Regions from separate parts of the Nocardioides sp. Soil777 genome, predicted to be linked through region 2. Evidence: riboswitches for the same ligand, from Rfam matches in the RefSeq annotation. Region 2 holds a riboswitch; the other holds the start of a gene.
The links. A riboswitch is a leader RNA that binds a small molecule or an ion and turns the genes downstream of it on or off. The one in region 2 is predicted to bind cobalamin.

Region 1: linked by a shared signal. The riboswitch ahead of ASG88_RS06895 (ABC transporter substrate-binding protein) and the one ahead of ASG88_RS04500 (ribonucleoside-diphosphate reductase subunit alpha) in region 2 are both predicted to bind cobalamin.

The regions. Positions count from the first base shown of each region.
Region 1 covers NZ_LMSN01000009.1:9,342-12,739, forward strand. The annotation lists gene ASG88_RS06890 (FecCD family ABC transporter permease) at 1-993, opposite strand, end outside; gene ASG88_RS06895 (ABC transporter substrate-binding protein) at 1,095-2,033, opposite strand; cobalamin riboswitch at 2,114-2,250, opposite strand; gene ASG88_RS06900 (aminotransferase class I/II-fold pyridoxal phosphate-dependent enzyme) at 2,244-3,161, opposite strand; gene ASG88_RS06905 (histidine phosphatase family protein) at 3,260-3,398, shown strand, end outside.
Region 2 covers NZ_LMSN01000003.1:28,518-31,915, reverse strand. The annotation lists gene ASG88_RS04510 (sensor histidine kinase) at 1-980, opposite strand, end outside; gene ASG88_RS04505 (hypothetical protein) at 1,031-1,432, opposite strand; cobalamin riboswitch at 1,573-1,798, shown strand; gene ASG88_RS04500 (ribonucleoside-diphosphate reductase subunit alpha) at 1,932-3,398, shown strand, end outside.

The DNA.
Region 1 (3,398 bases), on a different contig from region 2:
TCGCCACAGCACGAACGCGAAGAAGGGAGCACCGACGAACGCGGTGATCACGCCCACCGGCAGCTCGGCCGGCGCGACCAGGGTGCGTGCACCGACATCGACGCTGGCGAGGAAGGCGCCACCGAGCACGCCCGCCAGAGGCAGGATCACGCGATAGCTGTGACTGGTCAGCATGCGCACCATGTGCGGCACCACGAGTCCGACGAAGGCGATCAGGCCGCTGACCGAGACCGCGGCAGCCGTCATCAAGGTGGCCGCGACGATCACGAACAACCGGGTGCGGGCCGGCTTGAGGCCGAGCGCTCTTGCTTCGTCGTCTCCGAGCCGGAGCACATCCAGGTGACGGGCGTAGGCCAGCAGCACCACTGCGGAGAGCCCGACGTAGGGCAGCAGCAACAAGACCTGGTCCCAGCCGTCCGTGCTGAGCTGCCCGAACAGCCAGCTCAGCGCCTCTCGCGCCCTGGACTCGTCGAGCTGCTGCAACGCATAGGTCTGGGCTGCCGAGAACAGCGCCGCCATCGCCACGCCGGAGAGCAGCAAGGTGGCGGCCGACGAGAACGAGCCGCGGGCGATCAGTGCCGACCCGCTCACGGCCAGCAGTGCGCCCGCGAACGCGGCGGCGGGGACCGCGCTGAAGGGCCCGAAGCTCAGGTCCAGGTCGAAGCCCAGCGCGAGCACTGCCCCGAGTCCCGCCCCCGCCGAGACCCCGAGCAGGTAGGGGTCCGCGAGAGGGTTGCGGAACACCCCCTGGTACGCCGCCCCGGCCATCCCGAGTGCCGCTCCGACCAACATGCTCAGCGCCGCACGGGGCAACCGGATCGACCACAAGATCGCCTCCTGCGACGTGGTCAGGCCGGAGTCGACCTCGACCCCGGGCAACGCGTCGAGCAGCTCCGACACCACTCCGGACACCGGCAGTCCGGCGGCGCCCTGGGTGACGCTGACCAGGCCCGCGATCACGAGCAGGGTCAGCGAGACCAGCAGCGCGCGCACGGGCAACCGGTAGGCGCGATCAGCCGCACGGATCACCGCGGGGGGTGCCTCGTGGTCGGCCAACGGAGATGTCGCTGCCGCAGTGGTGTCGGAGAGCACGCTCAGCCGACCGGTGTCTTCACCGAGGCCAGCGCGTCGGCGATCGACTCGACCAGCTGCGGCAACCGGGGTCCCCAGCGCGAGGAGATGTCGGCATCGACGGTGACGATGTTGCCGTTCTTGACGGCACTGACGTCCTCCCACCCGGGTCGGCTCGCCACGTCGTCGGCGGTGTAGCTGACCTGGTCGGTGATCACGATCAGCTCGGGGTCGGCGGCGATGATCGCCTCTTCGGTGACCTGCGGGTAGCCACTCTTCGGCTTGTCCGCCGGGTCCGCGATGTTGGTCGCACCGAGCGCGTCGTACACCGAGCCGATGAAGCTGTTCGAGCTCGCGGCATAGAACGTCTCGTCGAGCTCGTGGTACACCCGCAGGCCTTCTTGTGGAGCTGCGTCCAGCGCGTCGTCGACGGCGGCCCGCATGTCGGCGACCACCGTCGCGGTCTCGTCGACGTGACCGGTGGCCAGGCCGAGTGCCGCGACGCCGTCATAGCCCTCATCGATGGTGGCCGGAGCCGGGCTGACGATGGTCGGAATGTCGAGCTTGGCCAGTGCCCCGACGATGCCGTTGGTGTCGTTGGCGATCACCACGAGGTCGGGCGCGTAGCCGGCGATCGCCTCCACGTTCGGGTCGTACGCCGACAGCTTTGTGGTCGGCGCCTGGGCGGGGTAGGTCGAGTAGTCGTCGGCGGCGACCACCTGATCCCCCGCCCCGATCGCAAACAGGATCTCGGTGGCCGAGGGCGAGAGCGAGACGATGCGCTCGGGCTGCTTCTCGAGGACGACCTCGCCGTTGACGGCATCGACGGTCACCGGGAAGTCAGCCGACGAGACGGGCGGACTGACGTCCCCGGACGGACTGGTGTTGCCGTCACCGCAGCCAGCGATGGTGAGCGAGGTGGCCAGGGCCAGCGCGACGGGCAGCTTGCGAATCTGTTTCAACTTTCCTCCTGATGGGTCGAGGAGGAAGCGATCGCACGACACGTTGCCGGACGAAACCCACCCCTGTCCTCGAGGGCGATGCGGTTCACGTCGGGAAGGTCGACCGGACTTGTCCACCAGGTTCTGGTGGCTTCACCGTTGCGGGACAGTGCCGGACTCTCACCGGACTTCGTCTTCAGGACGCCTGCGAAGGCTAGACCCAGGGAAAGCTCAGAGCACCAAGGGGTCCAGGGCGCGGACGAGTGCCCGATCGAGTCGGGCCAGCTGATCCGGATGCGGTACGGCGATGCGCGCGACGCCGGGCATGCCGAAACTGGTGCAGTCACGGACCAGGACTCCGCGTGGGGCAAGGGCTTCACGCAGTCCCGGCCGATCGACCAGCACCCAGGGGGCAGCGGCGTTAGTGACCTCGAGGTCGTAGCCGCGCAGCAGCCCCACCAGATCCTCCCGAGCCTCGCTGATCTGCGCCGACCACTTCGGGAGGTCTGCGGACTCGAGCAGGTCCGGCAGCACCGCCAGCGCGAGCGCGCTGGTCGACCAGTGTGGTTGGTGGCGACGGACCCGGGCCAGATCGCCCGGGTCCTCGACGAGCACGTAGCCGAGCCGCAGCCCCGGGCAGGCAAACGTCTTGGTGAGGGAACCGACCACCAAGCCACTGCGCCCTGCACTCCAGTGGCCGGTGGCCAGCGCATGAAACGCCTCATCCCAGATGTCGGCGTGATCCTCGGGGCCGGCCAGGCGCCCGGTCGGGCTGTGCGGGTTGCTGCGCCACACGGGTCCGTCGTCACCCCGAGGGTGCAGCGCGAACTCCGGCTCGCCGAGCACCTGCCCGCCGTACTCGGCGATGAGCAGTGCGATCGCCTCGCTCCCGCCGTTGGTCAACAGCAACCTCGATGGATCCACCTCCATCGCCTGCGCCAGGAGCCGAGTCGCGGGGCGGTCGTCGGGGTAGTGGCCGAGCGTGTCCAGATGCCGAGTGACCAGCGTGGACACGTCAGCGGCGAACGGATTCAGATTCTGCGAGAGGTCAAGCAGATCGCCCGGATCGAGCCCCAGCGCGCGGGCCACTGCTGGCCCGTCACCGCCGTGCGCGCCTGCGGCGGGCAGAGCAGGAGTGGACTCGGGCACCCGGCGAGCCTACTGACACGACTCGCTGGTCCCCGTCGTCCGCCCGACCCGGTGCCCTGCACCACGAGCGATCCGAGACGTACGGGAGGATCAACGCCGTGACTCCCCCGGTCTACCTCGTCCGCCACGGCGAGTCGGAGTGGAACGTCCTGCGGTTGACCCAGGGACAGACCTCCCACCCGCGGCTGACGTCCCTCGGGCGCGAGCAGGCCGCGCGAGCCGCATCGCTGATCGGCA
Region 2 (3,398 bases):
ACGTGCACGTCGACCGCGACGCCAGCAGCGGTGACCGGTGCGCACAGGTCGTCCAACGCGGCCGGCAGCGTGGCGGCGGTCAGGTCCGGGGGGTGGATCTCGACCAGCAGCGACCGCAGGGAGCGCAGGCTCCCCCGCAGCGACCGGGCGGTGTCGAGCAGCGTGGTGCGGGCCGGGCCGTCCTGCTCGCGGGCGAGCGCCGAGACGGCGAACGCCGACCCGGCCAGGTCCTGGACGACCCCGTCGTGGAGGTCGCGGGCGATCCGACGGCGCTCCGCCGCCGACGCGGTCGCCGCACCGCGGAGCAGCCGCTCGCGATCCGCGGCGGCCCGCGTGACCCGTCGGGTGAGCACCAGGAGCAGGGCCGTCGCCACCGCGACGAGGAGTGCCAGCGCACCGAGCGTGATCTGCTGGAAGGGCGCGATGACCTCGGACTGGCGGTCCTCGATCCGGGCCAGTGTGAAGTACGCCTCGAAGAGCAGGGGCTCCCCCTCCGGCGTCATGACCTGGGTGTAGACCTCGACCAGCGCCGGTCCGCCCCGCTCGTAGCGGTTCTCCGGCTCGTCCAGCTCGGAGACCTCGGCGTCGGAGCCGCCGTGGCGCAGGATGTCCAGCTCCTCCTCGTCCAGCGCGAAGCGCTCGCCGATCAGCCGGACGTCGTCGGAGTAGACGATGGTGCCGTCGGCGGCCCACAGCTTGACGCGTCGTACGTCGCCGACCAGCAGGCGCTGCGTCGCGAGCCGGTCGAAGCGGTCGAGCGCTCCCGGGTCGCCGGCGGACAGGCCCCGAGGCAGGGCCGGCTGGGCGACCGAGTGGGCGAGCAGGCTGGTCGTGGCCCGGGCGTCGGAGAGCGCCTCCTCGTGGGCCGCATCGGAGGCGAGGAGGCGGGCCCCGACCACGATCGCGGCCAGCGCCAGCAGCCCGACGGCCAGGAACAGCGCCACCGGGCTCCGCAGGACGCGCCACCGGGACCGGGACATGGTCCGCCCAGTATGGCGAGGAACGGTCTCCGCCATGCGCGGAACCGGTGTCACCAGCTGATCGTCGCGACGCACCTGGCGCCCTTGCGGCTGGCGCGGAAGCGGAACGTGTCGGTGCCGGACAGGTCGATGGAGTAGCGCTCCACCTCGAACGAGCCGCTCGGCGCCCGGGTCCGCGAGGTGCCGCGCGCCGAGACGCTGCCGTTGTGCTTGAGCACCCAGGCCCACCGCCGACCGGTGCGCGAGGTGTCGATCTCCGCGTCCACCTCGATCCGTCCGTCGTCGGACTCGGCCCGGATGTCCCACCGGGCCCCGTTGGTGCAGAAGCCCCGGCGCTCCACGCGGTCGTCGTCCCGGTCGAGGGCGCGCGCCGTGCCGACCGGCAGCACGGACGCACCGACCGTCGCCGTCACGGCCACGGCCGTGGCCAGTCGGGTGGGCAGCTTCGTCATCGCGGGTCTCCTCGTCGGCGAGCCTCCAGCATCGTCCGCGCACCGGCGCGCCGCCATCGTCCGGTGGTACTACGACCACCCCGACGAGGGAAACACGCCGACACAAGATGTGGTCCCCCACTTCCTCGCAAGCCCTACATATGGTGTGCGACGCAGCTGGTTCGCGGCGTCAGCCAGACGTCGCGAGGCAAGAGGGAACCCGGTGTGAGTCCGGGACTGCCCCGCAGCGGTGAGTGGGAACGACAGCCGTCACACGCACTGGGTCGAGCGATCGACCTGGGAAGCGACGGCCGGTAGGGGTCGACCGGTGAGAGCCGCGAGACGCGCCCGCGAGTCCGAAGACCTGCCAGCGCGCCGCACCCGTCGGGTGTGGCGGTCCGATGCCGCGCGGGACGGCTGACGGCAGGTACGACGCTGCGCCCACCCGGCGTACGTCGCGCTCCACCGTCACCCCCTCGCGCGCCCGGACCATCCAGAGTCCGTCTCGCGAGGAGAGAGAATGACGGTCACCACCGACCTGCGCACCGGGATGCAGGTCCGCAAGAGGAACGGCGACGACGAGCCCGTCGACGTCAACAAGATCGTTCGCGCCGTCGACCGGTGCAGCGACGACCTGTCCGAGGTCGACCCCATGCGGGTCGCCACCCGCACCATCAGTGGCCTGTACGACGGCGCCACGACCGCCGAGCTCGACCGGCTGTCCATCCAGACCGCCGCCGAGATGATCGGCGAGGAGCCGCAGTACAGCCAGCTCGCCGCCCGGCTCCTGTCCGGCTTCATCGACAAGGAGGTGCGCAACCAGGGCGTCGCGTCGTTCAGCCAGTCGGTGGCCCTGGGCCATGCCGAGGGGCTGATCGGCGACGAGACCGCGGCGTTCGTCAAGGACAACGCCCGCAAGCTGGACTTCGCGATCGACCGGGACGCCGATCGCCGCTTCGAGTACTTCGGGCTCCGCACGGTCTACGACCGCTACCTGCTGCGGCACCCCTCGGCCCGCCTGGTCGTCGAGACGCCGCAGTACTTCCTGCTCCGGGTGGCCTGCGGCCTGGCCCGCTCCCCCGGCGAGGCCATCGAGTTCTACCGGTTGATGTCGAGGCTGGCCTACCTGCCGTCGTCGCCGACGCTCTTCAACTCGGGCACCCGGCACTCCCAGATGTCCTCGTGCTACCTCGTGGACAGTCCCCGTGACGACCTCGACTCGATCTACTCGCGCTACGCGCAGGTGGCCAAGCTGTCGAAGTTCGCCGGCGGCATCGGGCTGTCCTTCAGCCGGGTGCGCTCGCGTGGCGCGCTGATCCGGGGCACCAACGGGCAGTCCAACGGCATCGTGCCGTTCCTGCGCACCCTCGACGCGTCGGTCGCCGCGGTCAACCAGGGCGGTCGCCGCAAGGGCGCCGCCTGCGTCTACCTCGAGCCGTGGCACCCCGACGTGGAGGAGTTCCTCGAGCTGCGCGACAACACCGGCGAGGACGCGCGTCGCACCCATAACCTCAACCTCGCCCACTGGGTGCCGGACGAGTTCATGCGCCGGGTGGAGGCCGACGAGGTCTGGTCGCTCATCGACCCCGACGCCGCGCCGGAGCTGCCCGACCTGTGGGGAGCCGCGTTCGACGAGGCCTACCGCGCCGCGGAGGCGGAGGGCCGCTTCGTGCGGCAGGTGCAGGCGCGTGACCTCTACGCGCGGATGATGCGCACCCTCGCGCAGACCGGCAACGGCTGGATGACCTTCAAGGACGCCTCCAACCGCACGTGCAACCAGACCCGGGACACCCCCGGTGGCCCGGTGGTGCACCTGTCCAACCTCTGCACCGAGATCATCGAGGTGTCCTCGGACGGCGAGACGGCCGTCTGCAACCTCGGCTCGGTCAACCTGGCGCGGCACCTGGCTGCCGACCGCCTCTCGGTGGACTGGCAGGGCCTGCGCGAGACCGTGCGGACCGCGGTGCCCCTGCTCGACCGGGTCATC